One region of the Leclercia sp. W6 genome, then DNA from elsewhere that is predicted to be linked to it. Evidence: predicted binding sites of a transcription regulator. Region 1 holds the regulator's gene; each other region holds the start of a gene.
What was found. Region 1 encodes Fur, which represses iron uptake genes when iron is present. Its sites were predicted from a motif close to ATAATAATGAGAACNACTATCAA; they were not measured.
Positions count from the first base shown of each region.

Region 2: the regulator Fur is predicted to act here: its motif matches at 1,105-1,127, upstream of fhuF (siderophore-iron reductase FhuF).
Region 3: the regulator Fur is predicted to act here: its motif matches at 6,952-6,974, upstream of sodA (superoxide dismutase [Mn]).

Region 1 covers NZ_CP031104.1:2,322,837-2,333,181, forward strand. Annotated here, with positions in the region: gene kdpD (two-component system sensor histidine kinase KdpD) at 1-1,320, shown strand, start outside; gene kdpE (two-component system response regulator KdpE) at 1,317-1,994, shown strand; gene pgm (phosphoglucomutase (alpha-D-glucose-1,6-bisphosphate-dependent)) at 2,094-3,734, opposite strand; gene seqA (replication initiation negative regulator SeqA) at 3,759-4,301, opposite strand; gene ybfF (esterase) at 4,485-5,258, shown strand; gene ybfE (LexA regulated protein) at 5,387-5,674, shown strand; gene fldA (flavodoxin FldA) at 5,830-6,360, shown strand; gene fur (ferric iron uptake transcriptional regulator) at 6,650-7,096, shown strand; gene chiQ (ChiQ/YbfN family lipoprotein) at 7,243-7,575, opposite strand; gene chiP (chitoporin) at 7,619-9,025, opposite strand; gene glnS (glutamine--tRNA ligase) at 9,460-10,345, opposite strand, start outside.
Region 2 covers NZ_CP031104.1:2,981,116-2,991,460, reverse strand. Annotated here, with positions in the region: gene DVA43_RS14620 (PTS sugar transporter subunit IIC) at 1-142, shown strand, start outside; gene fhuF (siderophore-iron reductase FhuF) at 198-986, opposite strand; gene DVA43_RS14610 (DUF1435 domain-containing protein) at 1,143-1,373, shown strand; tRNA gene DVA43_RS14605 (tRNA-Leu) at 1,413-1,498, opposite strand; tRNA gene DVA43_RS14600 (tRNA-Leu) at 1,530-1,615, opposite strand; tRNA gene DVA43_RS14595 (tRNA-Leu) at 1,645-1,731, opposite strand; gene rsmC (16S rRNA (guanine(1207)-N(2))-methyltransferase RsmC) at 1,873-2,901, opposite strand; gene DVA43_RS14585 (DNA polymerase III subunit psi) at 3,004-3,417, shown strand; gene rimI (ribosomal protein S18-alanine N-acetyltransferase) at 3,386-3,829, shown strand; gene yjjG (pyrimidine 5'-nucleotidase) at 3,847-4,524, shown strand; gene prfC (peptide chain release factor 3) at 4,615-6,204, shown strand; gene osmY (molecular chaperone OsmY) at 6,509-7,126, shown strand; gene DVA43_RS14560 (DUF1328 domain-containing protein) at 7,253-7,414, shown strand; gene DVA43_RS14555 (patatin family protein) at 7,562-8,632, shown strand; gene DVA43_RS14550 (TatD family hydrolase) at 8,629-9,411, shown strand; gene DVA43_RS14545 (YjjW family glycine radical enzyme activase) at 9,406-10,266, opposite strand; gene DVA43_RS14540 (YjjI family glycine radical enzyme) at 10,238-10,345, opposite strand, start outside.
Region 3 covers NZ_CP031104.1:3,764,849-3,775,193, reverse strand. Annotated here, with positions in the region: gene DVA43_RS18460 (sulfate ABC transporter substrate-binding protein) at 1-351, opposite strand, end outside; gene pfkA (6-phosphofructokinase) at 565-1,527, opposite strand; gene fieF (CDF family cation-efflux transporter FieF) at 1,703-2,608, opposite strand; gene cpxP (cell-envelope stress modulator CpxP) at 2,762-3,262, opposite strand; gene cpxR (envelope stress response regulator transcription factor CpxR) at 3,413-4,111, shown strand; gene cpxA (envelope stress sensor histidine kinase CpxA) at 4,108-5,481, shown strand; gene yiiM (6-hydroxyaminopurine reductase) at 5,508-6,191, opposite strand; gene sodA (superoxide dismutase [Mn]) at 6,258-6,878, opposite strand; gene rhaR (HTH-type transcriptional activator RhaR) at 7,064-7,912, opposite strand; partial or broken gene rhaS (HTH-type transcriptional activator RhaS) at 7,986-8,822, opposite strand; gene rhaB (rhamnulokinase) at 9,123-10,345, shown strand, end outside.

The DNA.
Region 1 (10,345 bases):
GTGATCAACGTCATCAGCTTCGATCTCTTTTTTATCGCCCCGCGCGGCACCCTGGCGGTGTCGGATGTGCAGTACGTCCTCACCTTCGCCGTGATGCTGGCGGTAGGTTTGCTTATCGGCAACCTGACGGCGGGGGTGCGCTATCAGGCGCGGATCGCTCGCTATCGCGAGCAGCGCACTCGCCACCTGTATGAGATGTCGAAGGCGCTGGCGGTGGGCCGTACGGCGCAGGATATCGTCCAGACCAGCCAGCAGTTTATTCACTCCACTTTTAACGCCCGCAGCCTGATCCTGCTCCCGAATCGCGAAGGCAAACTGTGTCCGCTCACCCCGGTCTCGGGGATGACCCCGTGGGATGAGGCTATTGTCCGCTGGAGCTTTGATAAAGGCCAGCCTGCGGGAGCGGGCACCGACACGCTCCCGGGTGTGCCCTATCAGATTCTGCCGTTGCAGCGTCAGGGGGTGGTGATTGTCGAGCCGGCTAACCTGCGACAGCTGATGATCCCCGAGCAGCAGAGGCTGCTGGAGACCTATACCCTGCTGGTGGCGAGCGCGCTGGAGCGGTTGGCGCTCACCGCCAGCGAAGAACAGGCTCGGTTAGCCAGCGAGCGGGAGAGCATTCGCAATTCGCTGCTGGCCGCCCTCTCCCACGATCTGCGCACGCCGCTGACGGTGCTGTTCGGCCAGTCGGAGATCCTGACCCTCGACCTGGCGGCAGAAGGCTCCCGCCACGCTATCCAGGCCAGCGAGATCCGCCAGCACGTGCTGAACACCACCCGGCTGGTGAATAACCTGCTGGATATGGCGCGGATCCAGTCCGGCGGCTTTAACCTGAAAAAAGAGTGGCTGACGCTGGAAGAGGTCATCGGCAGCGCCTTAAAAACGCTGGAGCCGGGGCTAGGTGGTCGGCATATCGCGCTCGCGATGTCCGATCCCCTGGCGTTGATCCACGTTGACGGCCCGCTGTTCGAGCGGGTGCTGATTAATCTGCTGGAGAACGCCGCGAAATATGCGGGCAGCAGAGCGCAAATCGGCATTGACGCCAGCGTCACCCCCGAACAGTTGCAGCTGGAGGTGTGGGACTCCGGCCCGGGCATTCCGGCGGGTCAGGAAGAGGCTATCTTTGATAAGTTTGCCCGCGGGAATAAGGAGTCCGCCATTCCCGGCGTCGGGCTGGGGCTGGCTATCTGCCAGGCGATTGTTGAGGTGCACGGCGGCACCATTACCGCCCATAATCGCCCCGAAGGCGGGGCCGGGTTTTGTGTTACACTGCCGCTTGATGCGCCACCCGACCTGAATGAACTTCCAGAGGATTTGTGATTAACGTCCTGATTGTTGAAGATGAACTCGCCATCAGTCGTTTTCTGCGTGCCGCGCTGGAAGGTGAAGGGTTGCGCGTTCACGATGCCGGGACGCTGCAACGAGGCCTGATTGAAGCCGCCACCCGCAAGCCGGACCTGGTGATCCTCGATTTGGGCCTGCCGGACGGCGACGGCCTCGACTTTATCCGGGAGGTGCGCCAGTGGAGCCAGATGCCCATCATTGTTCTCTCGGCGCGTCTGGAGGAGACCGACAAAATTGCCGCACTTGATGCCGGTGCCGACGACTATCTCAGCAAGCCGTTTGGTATTGGCGAACTGCAGGCGCGTCTGCGCGTCGCCCTTCGCCGCCACGCGACCACCGCCCCCGTCGACCCGGTGTATACCTTTTCGGATATTCGTGTCGATCTGGCCTCGCGGCGTATTCAACGCGGTGAGGCTGAAATCCACCTGACCCCCATCGAGTTTCGCCTGCTGGCGGTGTTGCTCAACAATCACGGCAAAGTGCTCACCCAGCGCCAGCTGTTAAGTCAGGTCTGGGGACCGAATGCAGTGGAGCATAGTCACTACCTGCGCATCTATATGGGGCACCTTCGCCAGAAACTCGAAGCGGATCCCGCGCGTCCACAGCACCTGTTAACCGAAACAGGGATTGGCTACCGCTTTATGCTTTGAGCATAAAAAAGCCCGGTGGCGCTAGCGCTTACCGGGCCTTTAAGATCGAAGCAGTTGTAAGCCGGGCAAACGCAGTGCCGCCCGGCGCACAAATCGCAGTTATGCGTTTTTCAGCACTTCGCTGACAATCTCTACCGCTTCTTTCTCAATCTGCTGGCGGTGTTCCGCCCCAAGGAAGCTTTCGCAGTAAATCTTGTACGCATCTTCCGTACCGGATGGACGCGCCGCGAACCAGCCGTTCTCGGTCATCACCTTCAGGCCGCCAATTGAGGCACCGTTGCCCGGGGCCGCCGTCAGACGGGCGGTGATCGGGTCGCCTGCCAGGGTGCTGGCACTGACCATGTCAGGTGAGAGCTTAGAGAGCGCCGTTTTCTGTGCGGAGGTGGCAGAAGCCTGCAGACGGTTGTAACTCGGCGCACCGAAACGGGCGGCCAGCTCATCGTAGTGCTCCTGCGGGTTCTTACCGGTGACGGCAGTGATCTCCGCCGCCAGCAGGCACATGATGATACCGTCTTTGTCAGTAGACCACGGCGTACCGTCGAAGCGCAGGAAGGAAGCGCCCGCGCTCTCTTCGCCGCCAAAGCCGAAGCTGCCGTCGAACAGACCATCAACAAACCACTTAAAGCCCACCGGCACTTCCACCAGCTTACGGCCCAGGTCGTTAACCACACGGTCGATCATTGCGGAGGAGACGAGGGTTTTACCCACGGCAACCTCTGCGCCCCACTGTGGACGATGCTGGAACAGGTAGTTGATCGCCACCGCCAGATAGTGGTTTGGATTCATCAGGCCCGCAGGGGTGACGATACCGTGACGGTCGTAATCCGGGTCGTTGGCAAAGGCGAGGTCGAACTTGTCGCGCAGCGCCAGCAGGCCAGCCATCGCGCACTCGGAGGAGCAGTCCATACGGATCGCGCCATCTTTATCCAGGTGCATAAAGCGGAAAGTCTGATCGACATGATCGTTAACGATGGTCAGATCCAGCTTGTAGTGCTCCGCAATACGTTTCCAGTACTCAATACCGGAACCGCCGAGCGGATCAACACCCAGCTTCAGACCGGCTTTCTGGATCGCCGCCATATCGACGATATCTGCCAGCCCTTCAACGAACGGCTGCACCAGATCCTGCTCTTTCACGTGGCCGGAGGCCATCGCCTCGTCCAGAGAGATGCGCTTCACGCCTTTCAGGCCATCAGCTAGCAGTGCGTTGGCACGATCTTCCACCACTTTCGTGACGTTGGTGTCAGCCGGGCCGCCGTTGGGTGGGTTGTATTTGATGCCGCCATCTTCCGGCGGGTTGTGGGACGGCGTGATCACAATGCCGTCAGCCTGCGCGCCGCCCTTCTGGTTATGCACCAGGATGGCGTTAGAAACGGCAGGGGTCGGCGTATAGCCGTTGTTTTCCTGAATGATGACATCCACGCCGTTGGCCGCCAGCACTTCCAGTACGGAGATAAACGCTGGCTCTGACAGGGCGTGTGTATCCTTACCTACGTAACACGGACCGGTGACGCCGTTTTTGGCACGCTCTTCCGCGATGGCCTGAGCAATGGCCAGAATATGCGGCTCGTTAAAGCTATGGCGTACCGCACTGCCGCGGTGCCCGGATGTACCAAACTTAACTGCGTGTTCTGCGTTGCCCACTTCCGGCTTCAGCACGTAGTACTGCGCGGTAAGCTGGGCGACGTTAATCAAATCGCTCTGTTGTGCAGGTTGACCCGCACGATTGTGATTTGCCATTGCCTGGTCCTTCTGATGCAAGGGTTAGATAGTACCGCAAACCTTATCAATCAATTCCACCGGGAACTGCATCGACTGCATGATGTGTTCGATCATGCTGCGTTTACGTCCGGTATTGGTATTGGTGATCACCCAGTACGGTGTACCAGGGAGGTGCTTGGGTTTAGTTTGATTGCCATTCTGTAACAGCGTTTGCTCGTCACCCGCGAAATAGACGCGGGTGCGACCATGCAGTGACTCCGTCGCATCGGCAAACGCGTTGTTATCCAGTGAATAGAGTGTAGTCAGCACTAGCATAAAGCGGTTAACTGCTTTCTTCTGCTCAGCGTATTCGTCAGAAAGCAGCAGTTCGCGCATCGCACGCACTTTGTCTTTTACCTGCGTCAGCGGCTTTTCCTGGGCGACGGCAACGGGCTGGCGCGTCTCTTTGAGGGCCGGAGCGGCAGACTGCGAGGCGGCGGCCATTTTGAGCATGCGCCGTAAAATGTCGGACGCGCTCTCACCGATATGCCGCGTCTGGCTGGCGATATACTGATAGAGTTCGTCATCAACTTCGATTGTTTTCATCTTAATCCAGTGCGATATCTTATCTGAATACAAGTCGTTGGGAGTATAAGTTCAAAACCCAACAGCGGATAGCGTCAAGCCAGAATGGCGGCAAAAGTCAGAATTAACTGTTTCCTTGCAGCCGGGCGGCAGAATGGTCAACATGATACCCTAACCTGACATACGTAAAAAAAGAACTTTGCCATGAAATTGAATACCCGAGCGCAATCTGCACAATCGCCGCACAATAATTCTCCCATCGTCCTGGTGCATGGTCTGTTTGGTAGTCTGGATAATCTTGGCGTACTGGCACGGGATCTGGTGCAGGATCACGCGCTGCTGCAGGTGGATATGCGTAACCACGGCCTGTCGCCGCGCTCGCCGCAGATGACCTACGCCGATATGGCCCAGGATCTGCTGGATACGCTGAATGAGCATAATATTGAAAAAGCGATCCTGATTGGTCACTCCATGGGTGGCAAAGCGGTGATGGCGCTGACGGCGCTTGCGCCGGAGCGCATTGCGGGCCTGGTGGTGATCGACGTGGCGCCAGTGGATTACGACGTGCGCCGCCATGATGAGATCTTCGCCGCTATCAACGCCGTCACGGACGCTGGCGTCAGTACCCGCCAGCAGGCCGCAGCGGTCATGCGCGAACATCTTGATGAAGAAGGCGTGGTGCAGTTTCTGCTGAAATCCTTCGTCGACGGCGAGTGGCGCTTTAACGTGCCGGTGCTCTGGGATCAGTATGACCAGATCGTCGGCTGGCAGCCGGTACCGGCGTGGCCGCATCCGACGCTGTTTATTACCGGCGGCAACTCCCCGTACGTGACCGAAGCGTACCGTGATGCGCTGCTGGCGCAATTCCCCCAGGCGCGTGCGCATGTCATTGCCGGGGCCGGACACTGGGTACATGCCGAAAAACCGGACGCGGTGCTGCGCGCTATCCGTCGTTACCTCGCTGACACGGCAAATTGATTAAAAAGAGAGCGACTGGTCGCCTGCGGGCCTCCAGTCGTTGGCGTGCCGTTTTCGGTGATGTATGATGGCGCGCTTATCGCCCGGGCATTAGCAGGGTGTCTTGTTTCCCCCGAATTCTCAAAATCATGGCCAAAGAACACACGGACCGCACGACATTAGATCTGTTCGCGAATGAGCGTCGCCCGGGACGACCGAAAACCAATCCGCTTTCGCGTGATGAACAGCTGCGCATCAATAAGCGCAATCAGCTTAAACGCGATAAAAGCCGCGGGCTTAAACGCGTCGAGCTGAAACTGAACGCTGAAGCCGTCGATGCGCTGAACGAGCTGGCGAATGCTCGTGATATCAGCCGCAGTGAGCTGATTGAAGAGATGCTGATTTCGCAGCTCGAGAAATGGCACGGCAAAGCGTAAGTCAGAAAACTCCCCTTCTTATTGCTTTCATGTAGCACAGAGTGCAGTCCTGGGTGATTGCAGTTTCCGCAGGCTTCTCTGTTCTGCTATGATTGCCCTTATCCGTGGCTAAATTGCGCCACCATACCATTAAGTTTCAAGAGGTTATTTTACTCATGGCAATCATCGGCATTTTTTTTGGCAGCGACACGGGTAATACCGAAAATATCGCAAAAAACATTCAAAAACAGCTAGGTAAAGACGTTGCCGATGTGCATGACATTGCGAAAAGCAGCAAAGAAGATATCGAAGGTTACGATATTCTGCTGCTGGGCATCCCTACCTGGTACTACGGTGAAGCGCAGTGCGACTGGGACGACTTCTTCCCGTCTCTGGAAGAGATCGATTTCAACGGCAAACTGGTTGCCCTGTTCGGCTGTGGCGATCAGGAAGACTATGCCGAGTACTTCTGCGATGCTCTCGGCACCATTCGCGACATCATTGAGCCGCGCGGCGCCGTGATCGTTGGTCACTGGCCAACTGCTGGATACCACTTCGAAGCCTCAAAAGGTCTGGCCGATGATAATCACTTCGTGGGCCTCGCCATCGACGAAGATCGTCAGCCTGAACTGACCGCTGAGCGCGTAGAGAAATGGGTTAAGCAGGTTCGCGAAGAGCTGCATCTCGACGATATCCTCAACGCCTGAAATGCTGCGGCGCAACGTTGAAGTTGCGCCGCATTGATAGGTAATATCAATCAAAATAATTGCTACAAATTTTTAACTTTTCCTGCCATACCTGTACAATGATCCAGGTTCAAACGGGTCACCCTGTAACAAGTTTGTTGGCGGTACCACGTTTTTATAAGCATACTTTACTTGAGACTTGCAGTTTTCATTAGGTCATGGCAGTTCTATAATGAGACGCATTTCCCAGGTGCATTTTCTGTCACTTCTTCTTTAGAAGTGAATCGTTTAGCAACAGGACAGATTCCGCATGACTGACAACAACACCGCATTAAAGAAGGCCGGACTGAAAGTCACGCTTCCACGGTTAAAAATCCTGGAAGTGCTTCAGGGTCCGGATAACCATCATGTCAGTGCGGAAGACTTATACAAGCGTCTGATCGACATGGGCGAAGAGATTGGTCTGGCTACCGTTTACCGTGTACTGAACCAGTTCGACGATGCAGGCATCGTGACGCGTCACAATTTTGAAGGCGGGAAATCCGTATTTGAACTGACGCAGCAGCATCACCACGATCACCTGATTTGCCTGGATTGCGGCAAAGTGATCGAATTCAGCGACGACTCTATCGAATCACGTCAGCGTGAAATTGCCGCCCGTCACGGCATTCGTCTGACCAACCACAGTCTCTACCTGTATGGCCACTGTGCCGAAGGCGACTGCCGCGAAGATGACCACGCGCACGACGCGAAATAATTCATCCGCATACTCTGAGCCAACCTGACGGTTGGCTTTTTTTTGCCTGTCATTATGTAAAAAGCCCGGTGGCGCCTCACTGACACAGACCTACGCATTTGTAGGCCCGTGTCAGCGTAGCGCCATCGGGCGTGGCAAACAGCCGATTACTTGCTGTTGTTATTGCGGATCTCCTGCCAGATTTTATCGCAGTCTTTGGTCACGTCCTGATTGTTACCCGTTTTACGCGCCTGGATACAGGCCTGGTAATCCGCAACCCGAACGGTCTCTTGCGTCGCAAATTGCTCGTGCGCCTTCTCCTGGCGCAGCACGTCCAGCACGCTCTGGCAGGCTTCGATCTTCTCTGGCGACCCTTCAGCGGTATTGATACAGGCGCTGTAGGCCTCTTTCAGACGGGTATCTTCTTTCTGGGTCTGAGGTTGCGCGCAGGCGGTCAGTCCTGATGCCACCAGCGCGACCAGTACGATTTTTTTCAGCATAGCAGTCTCCGGTCGGCGGGGTTATCCCCCGCCGGATGTGTCATCAGAAGATGGTGAACGGGGCGATAACCATAAACTTCACGTCTCGCTCATCCTGGAAGATGTTGCCGTAACCGCCGCCGTAGCTTGGGATATCGGAATTGTTGTCATACTGCGTGAAGTGCAGTTTGAACATAGTTCCTTTCGCGCGACCATCCTGAAGGGTGTAGATCGCATCCAGACTGTAGGCCGACTCTTTAATCTTGTTAGAGGCAATATCTTCACGCTGGCCCGCGCTGTTGATCAGCCAGTCTGCCGGTTTTGCATCCCAGGCGTAAACATAAGACGCGCCCACACTCCAGCCTGCGAGGTTCCAGTTGCTCAGGTCATACATCGCGCCGAAGAAGACCGCTTTTTCGCCGTTGGCGTTGAAGTCGGAGCGGTTATCCCACCACACGTCCAGACGGCCGTTGGACGAAGCGTAGGTTGGGGTCATACGCTGCAGGAAGTAACCCTGCTGCCCTTCCGCCTTAACGTAAGTCCCTTCCAGACGTAAATCGACCTGCCCGACCTTATAACCCAGGGTCAGCGCCTGCAGCCATGCCGTGCCGTCGTAGATATCATTCACGGTGCCGCTGTCGGCTTTATCACGCGTGCCGTAGAACTGGTAGCTGGTCGAGAGCGGGCCGCCCACGATATCTAACTTGTAGCTGGCTTTGGCAAAATACTGATCGATGTAACCTTCGGCCTGACCAAAGGCGGCTTCCAGAATTAGGTTATTTTTGAAATCGTACTTCGCGCCAAAGGAGTGGAGATAATCGACGCGGGTTTTTCTGTCATTCTGATAGAACTTGTCCATCTCGAGGTGCCACGGCGCTTTGTACTCGTTGGTCCACATGTACGAGAAACTCAGCGCACCGCTGTCTCCGTAGTCAAAGTTGGCCCCGGCTTCGGCACCCTGATAGGTACCCGGCATAAAGCTCCAGTGCGGCGCTAGCAGGGTTTGACCGGTTGGCTGCAGCCAGCCGCCGCGGGCCCAGACCGGGCCGTATTTAAATTTAGCAGCCGCTTTATACAGGCTGATCCCGCTCTTATCGCCGGACCAGTCCTCTTTATAGGCTTTGTTGCTGGAGGAGAACGCAATTTCGTTCGGGTGGCCGCTGTCGCCATTTTCCGCCATTTCGATGGCTGTGAACGCAGCGAGATCAAGACCGAACATGTCGGCCACATAGCCCGACTGGAAATCAAGGTTGGCGTTCCAGGTGGAGTGAGCCAGGTTAGTTTCGTATTTGTCTGCTTCGACATTTTTGCGGTCACGTTCACGCTGCCAGTAATAAATACCGCCCGTGAGCGTGGAATCATCAATAAAACCTTCGGCCTGGGCTTTCGGAGAAACCATCCAGCCTGACATTGCTGTTACACCGGCAATAGCCAGCGCAAGCGCACTACGTTTGCCACTGAACGTACGCATAATTAATCCTCTTTGACGTATTTAAAGCGCCTTAAACGGCGAAAAACAAAAAAGTAAAAAATGGAGGTAACCAGAAATACCCGCTTACATCTCCTGTCTGTAGACTATTTTTCGCGACGCGAATTATCAATGCTTTTCAGCGATCAAAAGTCAGGATTATGACAAAGCGCACATATTTGATTGCTATTTGTAACAATCAAAACTGAAAAGAATTTTTAATTAAAATAATGCACGTAATTAGCGGGTTATTTTTAACAGACAGCTATTTAACGGCCAGTTCGATAGCTATTATCGTGAATTTGTGAAAGGGAAGAGAAAGCGAATCATTTTAAGAAATGGGATTAATTCGCAACGCGAACATATAGTCGGTTAATGGCTTGCTTGCGGGGCAAAAAAAACGCCGCTATGCGCGGCGTTTATCGAAAAATAATCAGTTACTCACCGACTTTCGTCCAGGTATCACGCAGACCGACGGTACGGTTAAACACCAGTTTGTCTGCAGTGGCGTAGCGGCTGTCGAGGCAGAAGTAACCTTCGCGCTCAAACTGGTACGCATGACCAGCAACAGCCTCTTTCAGGGATGGCTCTGCAAAGCCCTGCTTGATCACCAGCGACTCCGGGTTAATCACCTCCAGGAAGTCCTCAGCAGCACCCGGGTTTGGCACGCTGAAGAGGCGATCGTACAGACGGATTTCAACCGGCAGTGCATGAGCCGCGCTGACCCAGTGGATAACGCCCTTCACCTTGCGACCATCGGCAGGATCCTTGCTCAGGGTCTCGGCATCGTAGGTGCAGAAGATGGTGGTGATGTTGCCTTCAGCGTCTTTTTCAACACGCTCAGCTTTGATCACGTAGGCATTACGCAGGCGCACTTCTTTGCCCAGCACCAGACGTTTGTACTGCTTGTTCGCTTCTTCGCGGAAGTCGGCACGATCGATCCAGATCTCTGCGCTAAACGGCACCTCACGGCTGCCCATCTCCGGCTTGCTCGGATGGTTAGGCATGGTCACCAGCTCGCTTTCGCCCTGCGGGTAGTTTTCGATAACCAGCTTAACCGGATCGATAACCGCCATGGCGCGCGGCGCATTGTCGTTCAGATCTTCGCGAATGCAGGATTCCAGCGACGCCATCTCGATGGTGTTGTCCTGCTTGGTCACGCCGATGCGTTTGCAAAACTCGCGGATAGATGCTGCGGTATAACCACGACGACGCAGACCGGAGATGGTTGGCATACGCGGGTCATCCCAGCCTTCAACATGCTTGTCGGTCACCAGCAGGTTCAGCTTACGCTTGGACATCACGGTGTATTCCAGATTCAGA
Region 2 (10,345 bases), 660 kb from region 1:
TGCGGCGATCCTGGTCCTGCTGTTAGCGATGGTTTCCGCCATCATCTACTACCCGTTCTTTAAGGTCTACGAGAAGCAGCTGCTGGCGCAGGAGGCCGAAGAGGCCCAGCGTGCAGAAGAAGAAAGTCAGCAGGTCGCGTAATAAAAGCAAAACGGCAACCCTCGGGTTGCCGTTTTCATCTATTGGACCTGACAAACTACTTCAGCGTGCAATCGCCGCACTGCTGAACGTCCGGCAGGCGATAGCGCTGACAGCAGGTACGACGCACCAGCAGGCCGTCGCGTGGAACAACGGTGCGGTAAAGCGGGTTGTCACGCCCATCGGAGAGCTGGCGGGCAAAGAAAATCGCCTGACGCAGCGCGTCCACTTTCTCATCCCCCAGCAGGGGTTTCATTTCGGTCAGATACCAGTGAATTAAATAGCCGGTATTGCTCCAGATAAGTTTGCCGTTGATCTCACCCGTCGCTTCCAGCACGTCAACCACCGGGACCAGGGCGCGCGTCACCAGCATTTCCATACGCTGCTGGGGCGACAGCGAGGTTGCCTGGCTGTCTTCCTGAACGTCGATCCAGAAGCAGGCCGCGCGTCCGGTTTCGTGAAACTCAACGTGGAAATGTTCCGGGGAAATATCCAGCGCCACATCCTGGGTCAGCAGGGCCAGCATCATCGGTGGAACCATCAGCCCGATATACCACTGTGCCCACAGCGACAGCAGCGGCTTGTTTTCCCGCGCCATCGTGGGCTGGTTGCGGTAAATATGATCGGAGTAAGTCGCCAGCAAAGACTGCAGTTCGGCAGGACGCTGCCACTGCGCCAGCGTCATGGCGTGATGAGGATGGGGTTCGTCCAGCTTGATGACATCCAGCAGATAGGCACGCGTCTGACCGATAGCGTCACGCATCGCGTCCGCAAGCCCTGAAGGCCTGGTCGACAGCGGCGTTTGCCAGATAATATTCTCAACAGCGTGTGCGGAACGTGTGGCCATAAGTTAGCTGGATAAAAATCTAAATGATAATGATTGCCAATCCTAACTATAGATAAAACCGTGCGCAAGGCTTTTTACACATCCGGCCTTAACGCTGACAAATGAGAAAATCTATCATATGATATTGGTTATCATTATCGATTTGAGAGACGAATCATGTTGAGCAGAGCGTTGGGAAGTGGATGGGGCGTGATACTGCCGGGGATGGTCATGGCCGGGCTGGCGTGTACCGATCTGTCGTTAGCGGTCTGGAAAGTCATTATCGCGTCGGGCTTGCTGATTTCATCCGCCATGATCTGGCATAAACAACTGCGGCATTTCGTGCTGCTGCCATCATGTGTTGCGCTGATTGCGGGAATGTGGGTGCTGGTAATGAATCTGAACTAACGGGAGAAGAAGAGAGAAAAGCAGGAGAGATAAGATAATTGGTGCGAGGGGGGGGACTCGAACCCCCACATCCTAAGGACACTAACACCTGAAGCTAGCGCGTCTACCAATTCCGCCACCTTCGCACAGTCATCTTATTTTTTGATATCGCCTCGTTGGTGCGAGGGGGGGACTCGAACCCCCACATCCGTAAGGACACTAACACCTGAAGCTAGCGCGTCTACCAATTCCGCCACCTTCGCCCAGTGCGAGCAATATCAATCATGGTTATTGGTGCGAGGGGGGGGACTCGAACCCCCACATCCGTAAGGACACTAACACCTGAAGCTAGCGCGTCTACCAATTCCGCCACCTTCGCAGACCATCGATACAGTAAAAGTATCGTAACCACGGAGGCGCATTCTAGATGTTTTCAGCTTTTCGTCAACAGATAATTGTGCGGGAGTTATTATTTGCTGCAAAAATGGCCTGAACGGGCGGCTCAGGCCAGCGGGAGACGTTACTTCTTCGCCTGGCGGGTCATGATGGCGCGGTAGATCTTAAAGCGGCCAGTTTGCGCCAGCACTTCGTGGAAGCCGAAGACTTCATCCAGCACTTTCGGGTACGGCAGGAAGGCGTTCGCCACGATGCGCAGCTCACCGCCGCTGTTCAGATGGCGTACCGCGGTACGAATCAAGGTCTGCGCGGCTTCGAGGCTGGTTTCCACACCGTCATGGAATGGCGGGTTGGAGATAATCATATCGAAACGGCCGGTGACGTCGGAGAGGACGTTGGAGGCAAAAACTTCGCCCTCAATGCCGTTGGCCGCAAGGGTCGCGCGGCTGGCTTCGATGGCGGATGCGCCCACATCGGTGAGGGTTAAACGCACTTTCGGCGAGTGGCTTGCGAGGACCGCGGAGAGCACGCCTGCGCCACAGCCGACATCCAGCACTTTACCTTTGGTGTGCGGCGTAAAAGTGGAGAGCAGCAGCTGGCTGCCCACGTCCAGACCGTCGCGGCTGAAGACGCCCGGAAGGGTTTTGATGGTCAGGCCATCCAGCTGATATTCACCCCAGTATTTTTCCGCGTCGAAGGTCGGTTTTTTGTCCAGACGGCCATGGTACAGGCCGCAGCGACGGGCGCTGTCGACTTTGTTCAGCGTGACGTACTCCGCCAGCATCTGCTCGGCGCTGCGCACGCCGCTGCGGTTTTCACCGATCACGAAGATATCGCAACCCACCGGCAGGAGGGAGAGCAGGTTCATCAGCTGGAACTGGGCTTCGGGTTTGTTCTTCGGCCAGTAGTAGATCAGCGTATCGCAGTCGGCCACGTCGCTCTGCTCAGCCACCAGGCTGAAACGGACGCGCTCACCCATCTGACGGCTCAGGACCTGCCAGTGGTGATACTGCTGGGTGTGCGCACGGCTGTCGGCGCACTCGAAACGGGCAGGCAGGTCATCCTGCATATCTCCGGCAAACAGAATACGGCTTTGTTCGAAATCATCACTGTGACGCAGCAAGACTTCACTTGCCGGGGTAAATGCAGACATGAATTGTTCCTCAATAAACACAGGCGGGGATTATAGTAGGTAGATGGCGCAGATTCGACACATTTGCTATATTTGCGCGCCTGACAGACAGGAGTTTTCGCAATGGCATCCCGACGAGACAGGCAACTACAGCAACTGGGCATCACCCAGTGGGCGCTGCGCCGCCCGGCGGCCTTGCAGGGCGAAATCGCTATCTCGCTCCCGGCGCATATTCGTCTGGTGATGGTGGCGCAGAGCCTGCCCGCGCTGAACGAGCCGCTGATCGCCGACGTACTGCGGGCGCTGAGGCTGAGTGCCGATCAGGTGCTGCAACTGACGCCCGATCGCGTGGCCATGCTACCCGAGGGCAGCCGCTGCAACAGCTGGCAGCTTGGCGTAAGAGAAGAGATTGCTCTGGAGGGGGCGAGTATGGCCTCTCCGGCGCTGGACGAACTTAACGTAAACCCGGCGGCACGTCGCGCGCTGTGGAAACAAATCTGCGAACATGAACACAATTTCTTCCCTCACGACGACTGATTTAGCGCAGGCTTTTGAGATCGAAAAACGCGCCCACGCCTTTCCGTGGAGTGAAAAAACCTTTGCCAGCAACCAGGGTGAGCGTTACCTGAACTATCGGCTGGATGTCGATAACCAGCTGGCGGCATTTGCCATCACGCAGGTCGTTCTGGATGAAGCGACGCTGTTTAACATCGCTGTGGATCCTGCTTTCCAGCGCCGTGGGCTGGGCAGAGAACTGCTGGAACATTTAATTCTCGAGCTGGAAGCCCGAGACGTGTTCACGCTGTGGCTGGAAGTACGGGCCTCGAACGTCGCCGCCATCGCACTCTATGAAAGCCTGGGCTTCAATGAGGCGACGATCCGCCGTAACTATTACCCCACCGCAGAAGGACGTGAAGACGCCATCATCATGGCTCTGCCGCTTGGATAACTAAAAAGGTTGTAACAATGAACTGGGACTGGATTTTCTTTGACGCCGATGAAACGCTGTTTACCTTCGATTCGTACGGCGGCTTACAGCGGATGTTTCTCGACTACAGCGTGACCTTTACTGCTGAAGATTTCCAGGCTTACCAGATGGTGAATAAACCGTTGTGGGTGGATTACCAGAACGGGGCGATCACCGCGTTACAGCTGCAGCACCAGCGTTTTCAGGGGTGGTCGGAGCGCCTGAACGTTCCGCCAGGCGATCTGAACGACGCCTTCCTTAATGCAATGGCTGAAATCTGCGCTCCGCTGCCGGGCGCCGCGTCGCTGCTCGCCTCCCTGAAAGGCAAGGCGAAGCTCGGGATCATTACCAACGGCTTTACCGCGCTCCAGCAGATCCGCCTTGAGCGGACCGGTTTCCGTGACTACTTTGATTTATTGGTGATTTCAGAACAGGTGGGCGTGGCAAAACCGGCCCCGCAAATCTTTGATTATGCGCTGGCCCAGGCCGGAAACCCTGACCGGGCGAAAGTGCTGATGGTGGGGGACACGGCGGAGTCGGATATCCTTGGTGGGATGAACGCCGGGCTCTCCACATGCTGGCTGAACGCGCACAACCGCACCCTGCCGGAGGGGATCACACCGACCTGGACCGTGACCTCCCTGAGCGAACTGGAGCAACTCCTGTGTAAACATTGATTGCCTGCCCCCCATTGATGGGTAAAATAGCCGCATTTTCGTATTCATGATGCGCGGCTCACTGCCGCGCTTTTTAAAGAAGATTGAATTATGACGTTGTCTCCTTATCTGCAAGAGGTGGCGAAACGCCGTACTTTTGCCATTATCTCTCACCCGGATGCCGGTAAAACCACCATCACTGAAAAGGTGCTGCTGTTCGGACAGGCGATCCAGACCGCCGGTACGGTAAAAGGCCGTGGCTCCAGCCAGCATGCAAAATCGGACTGGATGGAGATGGAAAAGCAGCGTGGGATCTCGATTACCACCTCCGTAATGCAGTTCCCGTATCACGACTGCCTGGTGAACCTGCTCGATACCCCGGGGCACGAAGACTTCTCCGAAGATACTTACCGTACCCTGACGGCGGTGGACTGCTGTCTGATGGTGATCGATGCCGCAAAAGGCGTTGAGGATCGTACCCGTAAGCTGATGGAAGTTACCCGTCTGCGCGACACGCCGATCCTCACCTTCATGAACAAACTCGACCGTGACATCCGCGATCCGATGGAGGTGATGGATGAGGTGGAGCGTGAGCTGAAGATCGCCTGTGCGCCAATCACCTGGCCAATTGGCTGCGGTAAGCTGTTTAAAGGCGTTTATCATCTCTACAAAGATGAAACCTACCTCTACCAGAGCGGTAAAGGTCACACCATTCAGGAAGTGCGCGTCGTTAAAGGGCTGGATAACCCGGATCTGGACGCGGCTGTGGGCGAAGAGCTGGCAGAACAGCTGCGTGAAGAGCTGGAGCTGGTCAAAGGCGCTTCCCACGAATTTGATAAAGAGCTGTTCCTGAGCGGTGAAATCACGCCGGTCTTCTTTGGTACCGCGCTGGGTAACTTTGGCGTGGACCATATGCTGGACGGTCTGGTGGAGTGGGCGCCGCAGCCAATGCCGCGTAATACCGACTCCCGTGAAGTGGTTGCCAGCGAAGAGAAGTTCACCGGCTTCGTCTTTAAGATTCAGGCCAACATGGACCCGAAACACCGCGACCGCGTAGCCTTTATGCGTGTGGTATCCGGCAAATATGAAAAAGGCATGAAGCTGCGCCAGGTGCGTACCGGTAAAGATGTGGTGATCTCCGACGCGCTGACCTTTATGGCCGGTGACCGTTCCCACGTGGAAGAGGCGTATCCGGGCGACATCATTGGCCTGCATAACCACGGCACCATCCAGATTGGCGACACCTTTACTCAGGGTGAGATGATGAAGTTCACCGGTATTCCGAACTTCGCACCGGAGCTGTTCCGCCGTATCCGCCTGCGGGATCCGCTCAAGCAGAAACAGCTGCTGAAAGGGCTGGTTCAGCTGTCGGAAGAGGGGGCGGTGCAGGTATTCCGTCCTATCGCCAATAACGATCTGATTGTCGGCGCCGTGGGCGTGCTGCAGTTTGACGTGGTGGTTGCCCGTCTGAAGAGCGAGTACAACGTTGAAGCGATTTACGAATCGGTCAACGTGGCGACGGCGCGCTGGGTAGAGTGTTCTGACGTGAAGAAATTCGAAGAGTTCAAGCGTAAGAACGAGGTTCAGCTGGCGCTCGATGGCGGTGATAACCTCACCTATATCGCCCCAACCATGGTTAACCTGAACCTGGCGCACGAACGTTATCCGGATATTCAGTTCCGCAAAACCCGCGAGCATTAATCCCTTCCCGGAGCACGGCAGCCGCCGTGCTCTGCTTAAATCCCTGCCTTATTAATCCCTTGCGGAATGTTCTTAATTCAACGACTTTTGCTGCTTATTGCTCATTTTTTGCCCAATTCTGAAAGCGGACCTGTGAGAGTGATCTATATTTAACTCAGTGTTTAACACCGGGCGCAGATGAAAGTTTCATTCAATGCGTGTTGATAAGATTCTCATCTCGCCCGAGTGTTGATTGGTAGTACTAAAGACTACTTGCACGTGATGTTTGACGCTCGAATTCGGAGCAAACCACAGGAATACATCGATGAATACTAAAAAACTGAAGATTTCGAAAACTCTGCTGGCGGTAATGATGGGTAGTGCTCTGGTATGCGGTTCTGCAATGGCAGAGACCACCGCAACGGATAAAGCGCAATCCACCGCGAACACCGCAGGGGAAAAAATCGATAACTCTATGAATAAAGTCGGTAACTTCATGGATGACAGCTCTATCACAGCAAAAGTAAAAGCTGCACTGGTAGATGCTGATGACATTAAAAGCACCGATATCTCTGTAGAAACCGATAAAAACGTCGTCACGCTGAGTGGCTTCGTTGAAAGCCAGGCGCAGGCTGAAAAAGCGGTCTCCGTGGCGAAAGGCATTGAAGGCGTAAAATCTGTCAGCGACAAACTGCATGTTCGTGATGGCAAGGAACAGTCTGCTAAAGGCTATGCCGGTGACGCTGCGACTACCAGCGAAATCAAAGCGAAACTGCTTGCCGATGACATCGTCCCTTCACGTAATGTGAAAGTGGAAACTACCGACGGTGTGGTACAGCTCAGCGGTGAAGTAGAGTCTAAAGCACAGAGCGACCGTGCTGAAAGTATCGCTAAAGCCATTGATGGCGTGAAAAGCGTTAAAAACGATCTGAAAGTGAAATAAAACTCCAAAATTCGTCCTTCTGGCTGAGGCCAGAAGGCGAGATAAGAATTACACATGTAGATATCGCCGTGAGCAACCTGAGCGCTCACCATGCGGTCGACATTAACTATGGTAAAGGAGAGTCATATGTTTCGTTGGGGCATCATTTTTCTGGTTATCGCGTTAATTGCCGCCGCTCTGGGTTTTGGTGGACTGGCGGGTACCGCGGCGGGCGCGGCGAAAATTGTCTTCGTCGTCGGTATTATCCTGTTCCTGGTAAGCCTGTTCACCGGACGTCGTCGTCCATAGCTCAGGTAACCGTATGTTGATGAAAAGGCCCATGTTAAGCATGGGCCTTTTTCTTTGGCTGACCTTTTCGCATACATCCTGTTTGGGAAACCCGCCGGTGTAGGCTACTGTGTAGTGACATAACAAATAAAAAACAGGAAAGCAGAGGTGGGGCAGCGAATTCCGGTTACGCTCGGCAATATTGCGCCGTTAGCACTGAAACCCTTTCGGCCAGGCCAGATTGCGCTGGTTTGCGAAGGCGGGGGGCAACGAGGGATCTTCACGGCTGGCGTGCTGGATGAGTTTATGCGTGCGCAATTTAACCCGTTCGATCTCTATTTTGGTACCTCCGCCGGGGCGCAAAACCTCTCGGCGTATGTCTGTAACCAGCCGGGCTACGCCCGCAAAGTGATCATGCGTTACACCACCTCCCGCGACTTCTTCGATCCGTTGCGCTTTGTGCGCGGGGGAAATCTTATCGATCTCGACTGGCTGCTGGATGCTACCGCAAGCAAAATGCCGCTGGCGATGGACAACGCCTCGCGCCTGTTCGATACCGGCAAAGCCTTCTGGATGTGCGCCTGCCGCGGAGATGACTACTCGGCGAGCTATTTTTCGCCGCAAAAAGAGAACTGGCTCGACATTCTTCGCGCCACCAGCGCCATCCCCGGTTTCTACCGGACGGGAGCGCTACTGGATGGGATCAGCTATCTCGATGGTGGTGTCAGCGATGCGGTTCCGGTGCAGGAAGCGGCCCGACGCGGGGCGAACACCATTGTGGTGATCCGCACCGTGCCCTCGCAGATGTACTATACGCCGCAGTGGTTTAAACGAATGGAACGCTGGCTGGGTGAAAGCAGTCTGCAACCGATGCTCAATCTGGTGTCGCACCATGAGGCGAGCTATCACGCCATCCAGCAGTTTATTGAAAAGCCACCGGGTAAACTCAGGATCTTTGAAATCTATCCGCCAAAGCCGCTCAACAGCATGGCGCTGGGCAGCCGCGTACCGGCCCTGCGGGACGATTACAAAACCGGGCGTCTGTGCGGACGCTATTTCCTGGCGACGGTGGGCAAAATGCTGGCCGAGCGTCCACCGCTGCGCCGTCATCAGCGGATCATCGCCCCTGCTACGGTGGTGGTTCCCCCGGCAAGCGTGGCCAACGATGTTGTTGCCACACCGCTGATCGATGCCCCGCAGGCGAACGACACCCTGTTTGATAATGAGGATCTGGCGTGACTTATCGTTTTATTGATACCCATTGCCACTTTGATTTTTCACCCTTCACCGGCGATGAGCCCGCCAGCATCCAGCGTGCCGCCGATGCGGGCGTTATGGCGATCGTGGTGCCGGCCATTGATGCGGCGAGTATCGATCGCGTGCTGGATCTCGGCGCGCGCTACCCGGCGCTCTATATGGCGCTGGGTCTTCATCCGATTGTGATCGAAAACCATCAGGATGCCGATCTGGAAAAGCTGGAGGCGGCGCTCGCGGCACGCCCGGAAAGGCTGGTGGCGGTGGGGGAGATCGGCCTCGATCTCTATCGCGAGGATCCTCACTTCGAGCGGCAGGAGGCGATCCTCGATGCGCAGCTCAAGCTGGCGAAACGCTACGATCTGCCGGTGATCCTCCACTCCCGGCGCACCCATGACAAGCTGGCGATGCACCTTAAGCGCCACAATCTGCCGCGTACCGGGGTGGTACACGGCTTTGCCGGCAGCCTGCAGCAGGCGCAGCGCTTTGTGGCGTTGGGCTATAATATTGGCGTCGGCGGTACCATTACCTATCCCCGGGCTAACAAAACCCGTGAGGTGATGGCGCAGCTTCCCCTCTCCGCGCTGGTGCTGGAAACCGATGCCCCGGATATGCCGCTCAACGGTTTTCAGGGGCAGCCGAACCGCCCGGAGCAGGCGGCAAGGGTCTTTACCACCCTGTGTGAACTGCGCCCGGAGCCCGCGGATGAGATCGCCCAGGCGCTGCTGGACAATACCCGCGCGCTGTTCGGCCTGTCGCTATAGATAGAGCGCCGGGCGGATCACGCTGATCTGCTCGCGCTCCAGCAGCTGCGCCAGGGGCTCAACATCCTCAGCCGTTGCGCTGCGCCAGTGCCGGGCTTCGCCATAGACGCCATGCGCGTGAAAAGCATTGATCCTGACGGGAACATTCCCCAACTGGCGGATAAATTTGATCAGTTCGCGACGGTGCATCAGGTAATCACACCGATCCGGGATCACCAGCAGGCGCAGTTCGCTCAGCCTGTTGTGCGCCGCCAGCCAGCGGATGCTGTGCTTGATGAGGGGATTTTCGCGTCCGGTCAGATAGCGGTGGTGTTCATTTCCCCATGCCTTGAGATCCAGCATCGCGCCATCAAACACCGGGAGCAGTTTTTGCCAGCCGGTTTCGCTTAGGAGGCCGTTGCTGTCCACAAGGCAGGTCAGATGCTGTAGCTGCGGATCGGCTTTTAGCGTCGAAAACAGCGCCACCAGAAACGGCAGCTGGGTGGTGGCCTCCCCGCCGCTGACGGTAATGCCGGAGATAAACGGCGCGACCTTGCGGATCTGCGTCACGATCTCTTCCACACTATAGCGCTGCGCCATAGGCGTCGCCTGCTGCGGGCACATTTGCAGGCAGGTGTCGCACTGCTGGCAATGTACATCATCCCACCAGACGCGCCCGGCCTGAACGTTCAGCGCCTCATGCGGGCAGTGCGGCACACAGGCAGCGCAGTCATTGCAACGTCCTATTGTCCACGGATTGTGGCAGGTTTTGCAGCGCAGGTTACACCCTTGCAGAAACAGGGCCAGGCGGCTGCCGGGCCCGTCGACGCAGGAGAACGGGATAACCTTACTCACTAAAGCGCATCTGTTGTTCATGGCTTATCACGCGCGGCTGGCGCTCCAGAATGCGGGTGTTGCGGGCGGCCTCTTCTCCCAGCCAGGTGGTGTTGGTGCG
Region 3 (10,345 bases), 1.4 Mb from region 1:
AACGATGGTGGAGGTATACGGCGCGGAGTTGTCCGGCAGGCGTTTGATCCAGTTTTTATCGATACGGCCACGTTCCGCGATAGCGTCCACGTCATACGCCAGCGCCAGGGTCACGACGTCGGCTTCAATGCCGTTAATCACCGAGGTCGCCTGCTTGCCGGAGCCACCGTGGGACTGGCGGATCACGACGTTATCGCCGGTTTCCTGTTTCCAGTGTGCGGCGAACGCTTTGTTGTACTGCTCGTACAGTTCACGCGTCGGATCGTAAGACACGTTCAGTAACTGAATATCCTTTGCCAGAACGCTGGTCGATGCCAGCAATAACGTTAAACCCACGCCCCATTTATTCATCGCCCAACTCTCTTAATGTTGTGTTTGATGAGTGCAGGGTGCCAGAAAGCGAACCAATGATTAAAGAATAAAAAAAGATTGGCTATAACACAGGGGAATAAAAAGAGGGTATGAGCGCACAAAAAAGCCGGGTGGCAGCTACGCCTTACCCGGCCTACGAACCATGCTTTTGTAGGCCCGGTCAGCACAGCGCCACCGGGCAACAGCCGCCGATCAGTACAGCTTTTTCGCGCACTCCAGCCAGTCACCTTTGAACGGACGCTTCATGTTTTCAATAGCGTCGATGATGTCATGGTGAACCAGCTTTTCGTTCTGAATGCCGACGCAACGCCCGCCAAAGCCCTGCTGCAGCAGTTCAATCGCGTAAGCGCCCATACGGGATGCCAGAATACGGTCGTAAGGACCCGGAGAGCCGCCACGCTGGATGTGGCCAAGAACGGTCGCGCGGGTTTCGCGTTTGGTTTCGGCTTCAATGTACTTCGCCAGCTCGTCAACGTCGCAGATGTGCTCGGTGATGGCAACGATGGCGTGTTTCTTACCTTTGGCGATACCGGCTTTGATTTCTGCCACCAGATCTTCACGGCTGAATTCCACTTCCGGCACCACGATGAACTCACAGCCACCCGCAATCGCCGCCGCCAGGGTCAGGTCGCCACAGTAGCGGCCCATCACTTCGACGATAGAGATACGCTGGTGAGAAGAAGAGGTGTCGCGCAGACGGTCAATCGCCTCTACCACGGTGCCCAGCGCAGTGAAGTAACCGATGGTGTAGTCGGTGCCTTTGATGTCGTTGTCGATGGTGCCTGGCAGACCGATGCACGGGAAGCCCATTTCAGTCAGGCGTTTTGCCCCCATGTAGGAACCGTCACCGCCGATAACAACCAGCGCGTCCAGGCCGCGTTTTTTCATGTTCTCGATAGCCACTTCACGGATGCGCTCATCGCGGAATTCCGGGAAACGCGCGGAGCCCAGGAAGGTACCGCCACGGTTAATCATGTCGGACACGCTGTAGCGGTCGAGCTGCACCATGCGATCTTCATACAGGCCCAGATAACCGTCATAGATACCAAAAACTTCCAGACCTTCCGTCAACGCTGCGCGCACTACACCACGAATTGCTGCGTTCATGCCGGGCGCATCACCGCCGCTTGTCAACACACCGATTTTCTTAATCATGACTACCTCTGAACTTAGGAATGCAAAAATGAAATCTGTTGCCGGAAGACGTCCTATCGACCAACGAATAGTGCAAATAGTATATCAATCACTTCCCGCTGAATTGATTCAGGTCAGACCAAATGGCGGTTATTTTTCCACAAAATGCTGCCCCGGTTCACTTTTTTACAACGAATTACGAAAGCCCAAAATGTCCAGTACCTGGCTTAGGCACGACTGAGCAGGGATCCTGGTGAATAATGACATCTGACCCCGGGAAACGCTGCAAAATCGCCTGTTCAACCTGTTCCGCCACCAGATGGGCCTGAACGAGCGGCAGGTTATCTTCCATTTCTAAATGAATCTGAATAAAGCGGGTCGGCCCTGACTGCCGCGTGCGAAGATCGTGAGCGCCGCTGACGCCGGGCCAGGAGGTCACAATTTCAAAGATTTCATGCCGTTCTGCGTCTGGCAGTGCGCGATCGAGCAGGGATTGCACTGCATCGTACCCCATACGCAACGCACTGTATAAAATATAGAATCCAATCCCTAACGCAAATAACGCATCGGCCCGGTGCCAGCCATACCAGGCCAGACCGAGCGCAATAAGAATCGCACCGTTCATCATAACATCAGACTGATAATGAAGCATATCTGCCCGTACCGCCTGACTCTGCGTTTTACGCACCACCCAGCGCTGGAACGTTACCAGAACTAATGTGCTTATAAGTGCAATAATGGTTACCACCACGCCGACGCCGGGATCTTTCATCGGCGACGGGGTATACAGATGCTGAATGCCAGTCAAAAAGAGGAACAGCGCTGAACCGGAAATAAACATGCTTTGCGCCAGTGCCGCCAGCGACTCCGCTTTGCCATGACCAAAGGTATGCTCTTCGTCCGCTGGCTGTAACGAGTAACGCACCACCCACAGGTTCGTCACCGAGGCGGCAATATCCACCAGGGAGTCCACCAGCGCCGCCAGAATACTGACCGAACCGGTATACCACCACGCGAAGATTTTAATGACTAACAGGCACGACGCCATGACCGTCGCGGCGATTGCGGCCCGGCTCACCAGCCGTCCATAGGATTGATTCATAAACACTCCTGTCACGCTATGCCGCTAGTATAACGGATGCAGAGGAGTCAATAAGATGAATAAACGGTTAACGCATTTTAATGATGGGCAAAAAAAACCCCCACATCATGTGGGGGAAGACAGGGATGGTGTCTATGGCAAGGAAAACAGGGTTTACTGGTTACTACGGGTGTTGCTACTAAAAAGCGTCGATTCAGCGTTCTTCTGCATCCGTGCAACCTCGCGCAACTGGTCCATACGTTGCTGGTGTTTCTGGTTCAAAATCGCTTGCTGCTCTGGCGTTAGCAGGTGAAACATCTGGTTGCGGACCCGGGCCATTTCGACCTGGCGGGCAACCTGTTCCTGCGCCATTTTGTTTGCCTGAGCGCGCACAGCGTTTTCGTCAAAATTTTCTGCGGTGACAAGGCGGTGCATTGTCTCCATTTCGCTAACATTAACAGGGGGCTGGTCATGACGAGCCCGCTGCATCAGATCTCGCATCTGTTGACGCTGATGTTCGGTTAAACTTATGCCGTCAAACATGTGGCCCTGGCCGTTTTGCTGCGCAATGCCCTCTGCTGAGGAACGGTTATCGCCGGTGATAGCTCCAGCAGCCTGGCTAAATGCACTAAACGCCAGCGTTGAGGCCATGACGGCAGCGGTAACTATGCGCATCACTTACTCCCAAAATCTTTCGTGTCGCGATTCAACGAGAGACAGTCTACGATTCAGGCTGCAAACATGTGTCAGGGGGTGTAAAACAACGTAAAGTCATGGATTAGATAGCCTTGATGACGTAATTTCTGCCTCGGAGGTATTTAAACAATGAATAAAATCCTGTTAGTTGATGATGACCGAGAGCTGACATCCCTTTTAAAGGAGTTGCTCGACATGGAAGGCTTTGACGTGTCGGTTGCCCATGATGGGGAGCAGGCGCTGAGCCTACTCGACGATAGCATCGACTTGCTTTTGCTCGACGTTATGATGCCGAAGAAAAACGGTATCGACACCCTTAAAGAGCTGCGCCAGACACACCAGACCCCCGTTATTATGCTGACCGCGCGCGGCAGCGAACTTGACCGCGTACTCGGCCTTGAGCTGGGCGCTGATGACTATCTGCCAAAACCGTTTAACGACCGTGAACTGGTGGCGCGTATTCGGGCGATCCTGCGCCGTTCCCACTGGAGCGAGCAGCAGCAAAACACCGACAACGGTTCCCCTACTCTGGAAGTGGACTCCCTGAGCCTCAATCCAGGCCGCCAGGAAGCGAGCTTTGACGGCCAGGCGCTGGAGCTGACCGGCACCGAATTCACCCTGCTTTACCTGCTGGCGCAGCATCTGGGCCAGGTGGTATCGCGTGAACATCTGAGCCAGGAAGTGTTGGGTAAACGCCTGACGCCGTTCGACCGCGCCATTGATATGCACATCTCGAACCTGCGCCGTAAGCTGCCGGAGCGCAAAGATGGTCACCCGTGGTTTAAAACCCTGCGTGGACGCGGCTATCTGATGGTTTCCGCTTCATGATAGGTAGCTTAACCGCCCGCATCTTCGCCATTTTCTGGCTGACGCTGGCACTGGTTTTAATGCTGGTTTTGATGTTGCCAAAACTCGACTCACGCCAGATGACGGAGCTCCTCGACAGCGAGCAACGTCAGGGTGTGATGATCGAGCAACACGTAGAAGCAGAGCTGGCCACCGATCCACCCAATGATTTGATGTGGTGGCGCAGGCTGTTTCGCGCTATCGAAAAATGGGCGCCTCCCGGACAACGCCTGCTGCTGGTGACCAGCGAAGGTCGCGTGATTGGTGCGGACCGCAATGAAATGCAGATCATCCGTAACTTCATTGGCCAGGCAGATAACGCCGATCACCCGCAAAAGAAAAAATATGGTCGGGTGGAGATGGTGGGGCCGTTCTCCGTCAATGACGGGGAGGATAATTACCAGCTCTACCTGATCCGCCCGGCGAGCAGCTCCCAGTCCGACTTTATCAACCTGCTGTTTGACCGCCCGCTGCTGCTGCTGATTGTCACCATGCTGGTGAGTTCACCGCTGTTGTTGTGGCTCGCATGGAGCCTGGCGAAGCCGGCGCGCAAACTGAAAAACGCCGCGGATGAAGTGGCGCAGGGCAACCTGCGACAGCACCCGGAACTGGAAGCCGGGCCGCAGGAGTTCCTGGCGGCAGGGGCCAGCTTCAACCAGATGGTGACGGCGCTGGAGCGGATGATGACGACCCAGCAGCGTCTGCTCTCTGATATCTCCCACGAGCTGCGCACCCCGCTGACGCGTCTGCAACTGGGCACCGCCCTGCTGCGCCGCCGCAGTGGTGAGAGCAAGGAGCTGGAGCGTATCGAAACGGAAGCCCACCGTCTGGACAGCATGATCAACGACCTGCTGGTGATGTCGCGCAATCAGCAGAAAAACGCGCTGGTCAGCGAAACGATGAAGGCTAACCACTTGTGGGGCGAAGTGCTGGATAACGCCGCCTTCGAAGCGGAGCAGATGGGTAAATCGTTCACCGTTAATTTCCCGCCGGGCCCGTGGCCGCTGTACGGTAACCCGAATGCGCTGGAAAGCGCGCTGGAGAATATCGTCCGTAACGCCCTGCGCTACTCGCATACCAAAATCGAGGTGGCGTTCTCGGTGGATAAAGACGGCATCACCATTAACGTGGATGACGATGGTCCCGGCGTCAGCCCGGAAGATCGTGAGCAGATTTTCCGTCCGTTCTACCGTACTGACGAAGCCCGCGACCGTGAATCTGGCGGCACCGGGCTGGGTCTGGCGATTGTCGAAACCGCCATTCAGCAGCATCGCGGCTGGGTGAAAGCGGACGACAGCCCGCTAGGTGGGTTGCGTTTAACCCTCTGGCTGCCGTTGTATAAACGTTCGTAGTTATTATGCCGGGTAGTGGCTTCGCCTTACCCGGCCTGGTTTCCCCACAATCTCCGCGAATTATTCTCGATCTTCCCGCTTAAACGCCGTTTCTGCATGGTTCTGGTCCAGCTTGTTGACAAGCCCGCCGCCGCCAGCAGACGCTGATACTGTTCGTCGTCAAACGGCATATGCCAGGCGATAGCGCAGGCGTCCTGTACCGATACGTCGCTCAGGCGTGACGCCAGCTCCAGGGGCGCATCCGCCGATACCTCTCCTGCCAGCACCACCCGATAGAGCCAGCCGGTTTTCGCCGCGTTCTGCATCTGCGTAGCCATATCGCTGATGCCGAAATGGAAGTTGAGTTTGAAGCACGGCGAGCGCGGCTGGGTCACCTGGATCAGGGCATCCCCCCAGCGAAAGATGTCGCCGATAAAGACGTTCTTCTCCGTCAGCCCCTCGGTTGAGAGGTTTTCGCCAAACGCCGGGGCGACAAAGAGATCGGCCTGAGCGGGAAATTCCCTTGCCCAGTGCTGATAGTGCTCTCGCGGATAGTGGCACAGCGCGCGATCGGGCCCGCCGTGGATCTTCTTTTCCGCCTGCTCGTCACCTGCCAGTCCAAGGTCGGTTAAGGTCAGCTCACCGTCGACCTGCACTTTAGCAATTGCGCTCGGGCGGCTGCCGTCGTAGTCCCTTACCTTGCCTGTAAACACATTCACCGGGTAATGCATCTCTACTCCTTCAGATACAAAAAAAGCGAGTCATCAGACTCGCTTCTCACAGAAGGCTTTGCAACCTTATTTTTTAGCAGCGAAACGTGCCGCAGCTTCGTCCCAGTTGACGACGTCCCAGAAGGCTTTGATGTAGTCCGGGCGACGGTTCTGGAATTTCAGGTAGTAAGCGTGTTCCCACACGTCCAGGCCCAGGATTGGGAAACCGGATGCGCCAGAGATTGCTTCGCCCATCAGCGGGGAGTCCTGGTTAGCCGTAGAGACTACCGCCAGTTTGTCGCCTTTCAGAACCAGCCACGCCCAGCCGGAGCCGAAACGGGTAGCAGCCGCTTTTTCAAACTCAGCTTTGAAGTTCTCAACGGAGCCGAAGTCACGCTCGATAGCGGATTTCAGGTCGCCCTGCAGGGTAGTGCCGGTTTTCAGGCCTTTCCAGAACAGGCTGTGGTTAGCATGGCCGCCCGCGTTGTTGCGCAGTACGGTTTTCTTGTCGGCTGGCAGTTGATCCAGTTTGGTGATCAGCTCTTCAACCGGCAGGCTCGCGAATTCTGGCAGGCTTTCCAGCGCCGCGTTGGCGTTGTTAACGTAAGTCTGGTGGTGTTTGGTGTGATGGATTTCCATCGTCTGCTTGTCGAAATGCGGCTCCAGGGCGTCGTAAGCGTACGGCAGGGATGGCAGGGTATAGCTCATAATCATCTCCATTATTGTCGGGCGGCAAACGTGTTAATGCCGCGTAAGCAGTTGGTTCATTATAGTTAATTAAATGATATTGAAAATGTTTATCAATGCCGTAGTTTTAATATGGTTATAACTTTTCGTTATGTCACTGATCTGGCGGGGGCTGCGGAGAAGTCAGGGGTAGAGCCGGGATTCTATTACGCGGCGTTATGGCTGCGGTGGCGCCACTGAACCGGGGTCATCCCCACTTCGCGGTTAAACACCACCGAGAAGTAGTTGCTGTCCTCAAAGCCGCACTGCATCGCCACTTCGCTGACCATCAGCTCGGTATGCTGCAGCAGATACTGGGCGTGGCAGATCCGCAGCTGACGCAGATAGTGGTTCACCGTCATGCCGGTCTGGGTGCGGAACTGCTGGCGCAGGGCTCGCTCGCTGCACTGCTCCTGCTCGCAAAACTTCTCCAGCACAAAGCTGCGGTTCAGGCTGCCGGACAGCGCGGTGATAAGCTTATCCAGCAGCGCTTCCGGCTCGCTGGCGGTCGGGTTGTCCGGGGCGTAGCGGTAACGTTTGAGCATGATCACCAGCTGGGCAAACAGCAGCTCCGCCAGGTCATAGCCGTGGGGATCGTCCTTCAGGCTCTCCTGCTCCAGCTGGGCAATGATCTGGCGCACCTGAGTCATACCGTTGCTGCCAAGCCGCCAGTGCGGTGCCCCGCGGGCGTTCATAAAGCCGGGGATGTTGGCTCCCCAGTCCACGTTGAGCTTCAGCCGGTCGGGGCAGTAGATGATGTTCTGAAGCACCAGATCGTTCACCGAGGCGTAGGAGTGTTTATCTTCCGCGCGGATGTAAAACAGGTCACCGCGGGTAATACGGTAGGGGCGATCGTTGAGGATATGCAGGCCGTTGCCGCGCCACACCAGCACCAGCTCGCAAAAGTCGTGGGTATGTTCGGCAAAGACATTCTGCGGATAGCGGTCCGCCACCGCGACGGCCTGAGCAGCGGATGCAAAAAAATCGGCTCTGCGAAGAATCAACTGTCCTGCCACGTCACAACCTCACCGGGGAATAACCTGACATTATTACCCGCTTTACGGCAATAAAACGGTGATTTTCCTCGCGTTACTGAAGTGAAGCATCCCGGCCCTGGCGAATATCGCGCGGCGACCAGCTAAATTCCCGGCGAAACAGGGTCGAAAAGTGGTTACTGTCGCCGAAACCGCAGCGATAGGCGATATCTGTGACGCTATCATCGGTATGGCGCAGCAGATGCCGCGCTTTAATCAGCCGCAGCCGGTTCAGGTAGCGCTGCGGCGTCTGCCCGGTGTGCTGTTTGAGCTGGCGATGCAAGGTGCGCAGCGAAAGAGAGAAGTTATCCGCCAGCGTCTCCCAGCAGACATCCTCCGCGTAGTGATCTTCCAGCCAGGCCATCAGCTGGTTGAGGCGGGCGTCGTTATCCGCCGCCCCTTCGACCAGGCTGCCGCGGCGCAGCAGCACCAGCAGCTGCATAAAGAGGATTTCACGGCTGGCGAGGGCGTGCGTCTCCTGCCCCTCTTCAGCCTGCTCCATCTGGCTCACCAGCTGGCGCACCTGTTGCAGCGTGGCCTGGTTCACCCGCCAGTGCGACGGATAGTGCCCGTCCTGCTCCTGGGGCAGCAGCTGATTCAATCCCGACAAAAACTAGAACGCCTCCGGGGAGCGATAGAGCACGTTGGTCAGGCACAGATTATCGGTATGTTCATACATGTGCCGGTCATGATCGCGCACAAAGCAGACCGTTCCGCCGCTGATGGTGTACGGCTGGCCGTTGAAGACATGGATACCCGTACCGTGCTCCACGATCACAATCTCATGAAAATCATGATGATGTTCCGGAAAGGCAGCCTGGGGCAGCCGCGGCTCAATCGCCACAGGCGAGTGGCCTGAAGGAAAAAAATCCACGCTGTGCAGTACGGTCATAACGGGTCACCAGATGATAAGAGTTCTCAAAATAGTAATTTAGGGCTCCCCGCCTCACCTTAAATTTTCGACAGCAAATGGCGCAAACCCTGTCGCTTTTTCAAGAAGCAGCGGGAAAGATCTGGAAATGCGGTCACCGTCACATCGCCTGCAAGAGCCGTTAAAAACAGAAAATGTGAACTCTCTCACGTTCATCTTTGCTTTCTTGCCAGCGCCAGAAATGCACTGTCAGTGGCAAGAAGGTCGCCTTTCCTTCCCTTTTTTACACTGTCCGGCAATGACTTCAGGAAGGACCGGACCATGACTTTTCGCCATTGTGTGGCTGTCGATTTAGGCGCATCCAGCGGCCGGGTGATGCTGGCAAGCTACCACCGCGAGGCGCGCACGCTTCAGCTTCGCGAAATCCACCGTTTCGTTAACTGTCTGCAAAAGCGGGACGGCTTTGACTGCTGGGATATCGACACCCTGGAAGCGGAGATCCGCACCGGGCTGAATAAGGTTTGTGAAGAAGGCATTCGCATCGACAGCATCGGGATTGATACCTGGGGCGTGGATTATGTGCTGCTGGACAGCCACGGCCAGCGCGTCGGCCTGCCGGTCTCCTACCGCGACAACCGCACCGACGGGGTAATGACGCACGCGCTGGCGCAGCTGGGCAAAGCGGAGATCTATGGCCGCAGCGGCATCCAGTTCCTGCCCTTTAATACCCTTTATCAACTGCGTGCCCTGGTTGAGCAGCAGCCGGAGCTGGTGGCGAAGGTCGCCCACGCCCTGCTGATCCCGGACTACTTCAGCTACCGCCTTACCGGCCAGATGAACTGGGAATATACCAACGCCACCACCACCCAGCTGGTGAACATCAATTCCGATACCTGGGACGAGAACCTGCTCAACTGGACCGGCGCGCCGCGCGACTGGTTTGGCACGCCGACCCATCCGGGCAATGTGATCGGTCACTGGATTTGCCCCCAGGAGAATGCCATCCCGGTGGTGGCCGTCGCCAGCCATGACACCGCCAGCGCGGTGATCGCCGCCCCGCTGGCCTCAAAGGATGCAGCGTATCTCTCCTCCGGCACCTGGTCGCTGATGGGCTTTGAGAGCAAAACCCCCTACACCAGCGATAGCGCGCTGGCGGCCAACATTACCAACGAGGGCGGCGCAGAGGGCCGCTACCGGGTACTGAAAAATATTATGGGGCTGTGGCTGCTGCAGCGGGTGCTGAAGGAAAAAGGTATCAGCGACCTGGCTGCCCTGATCGCTGAGACGGAAACCCTGCCGTCGTGCCGCTTCCTGATCAACCCCAATGACGATCGCTTTATCAATCCGGCCAATATGAGCGCCGAGATCCAGGCCGCCTGCCGCGAAAGTGCGCAGCCGGTGCCGGAGAGCGCCGCCGAGCTGGCGCGCTGCATCTTCGACAGCCTCGCCCTGCTCTATGCCGAGGTGTTGCACGAGCTGGCCACCCTGCGCGGGAAGCCGTTCAGCGAGCTGCACATTGTGGGCGGCGGCTGCCAGAACCAGCT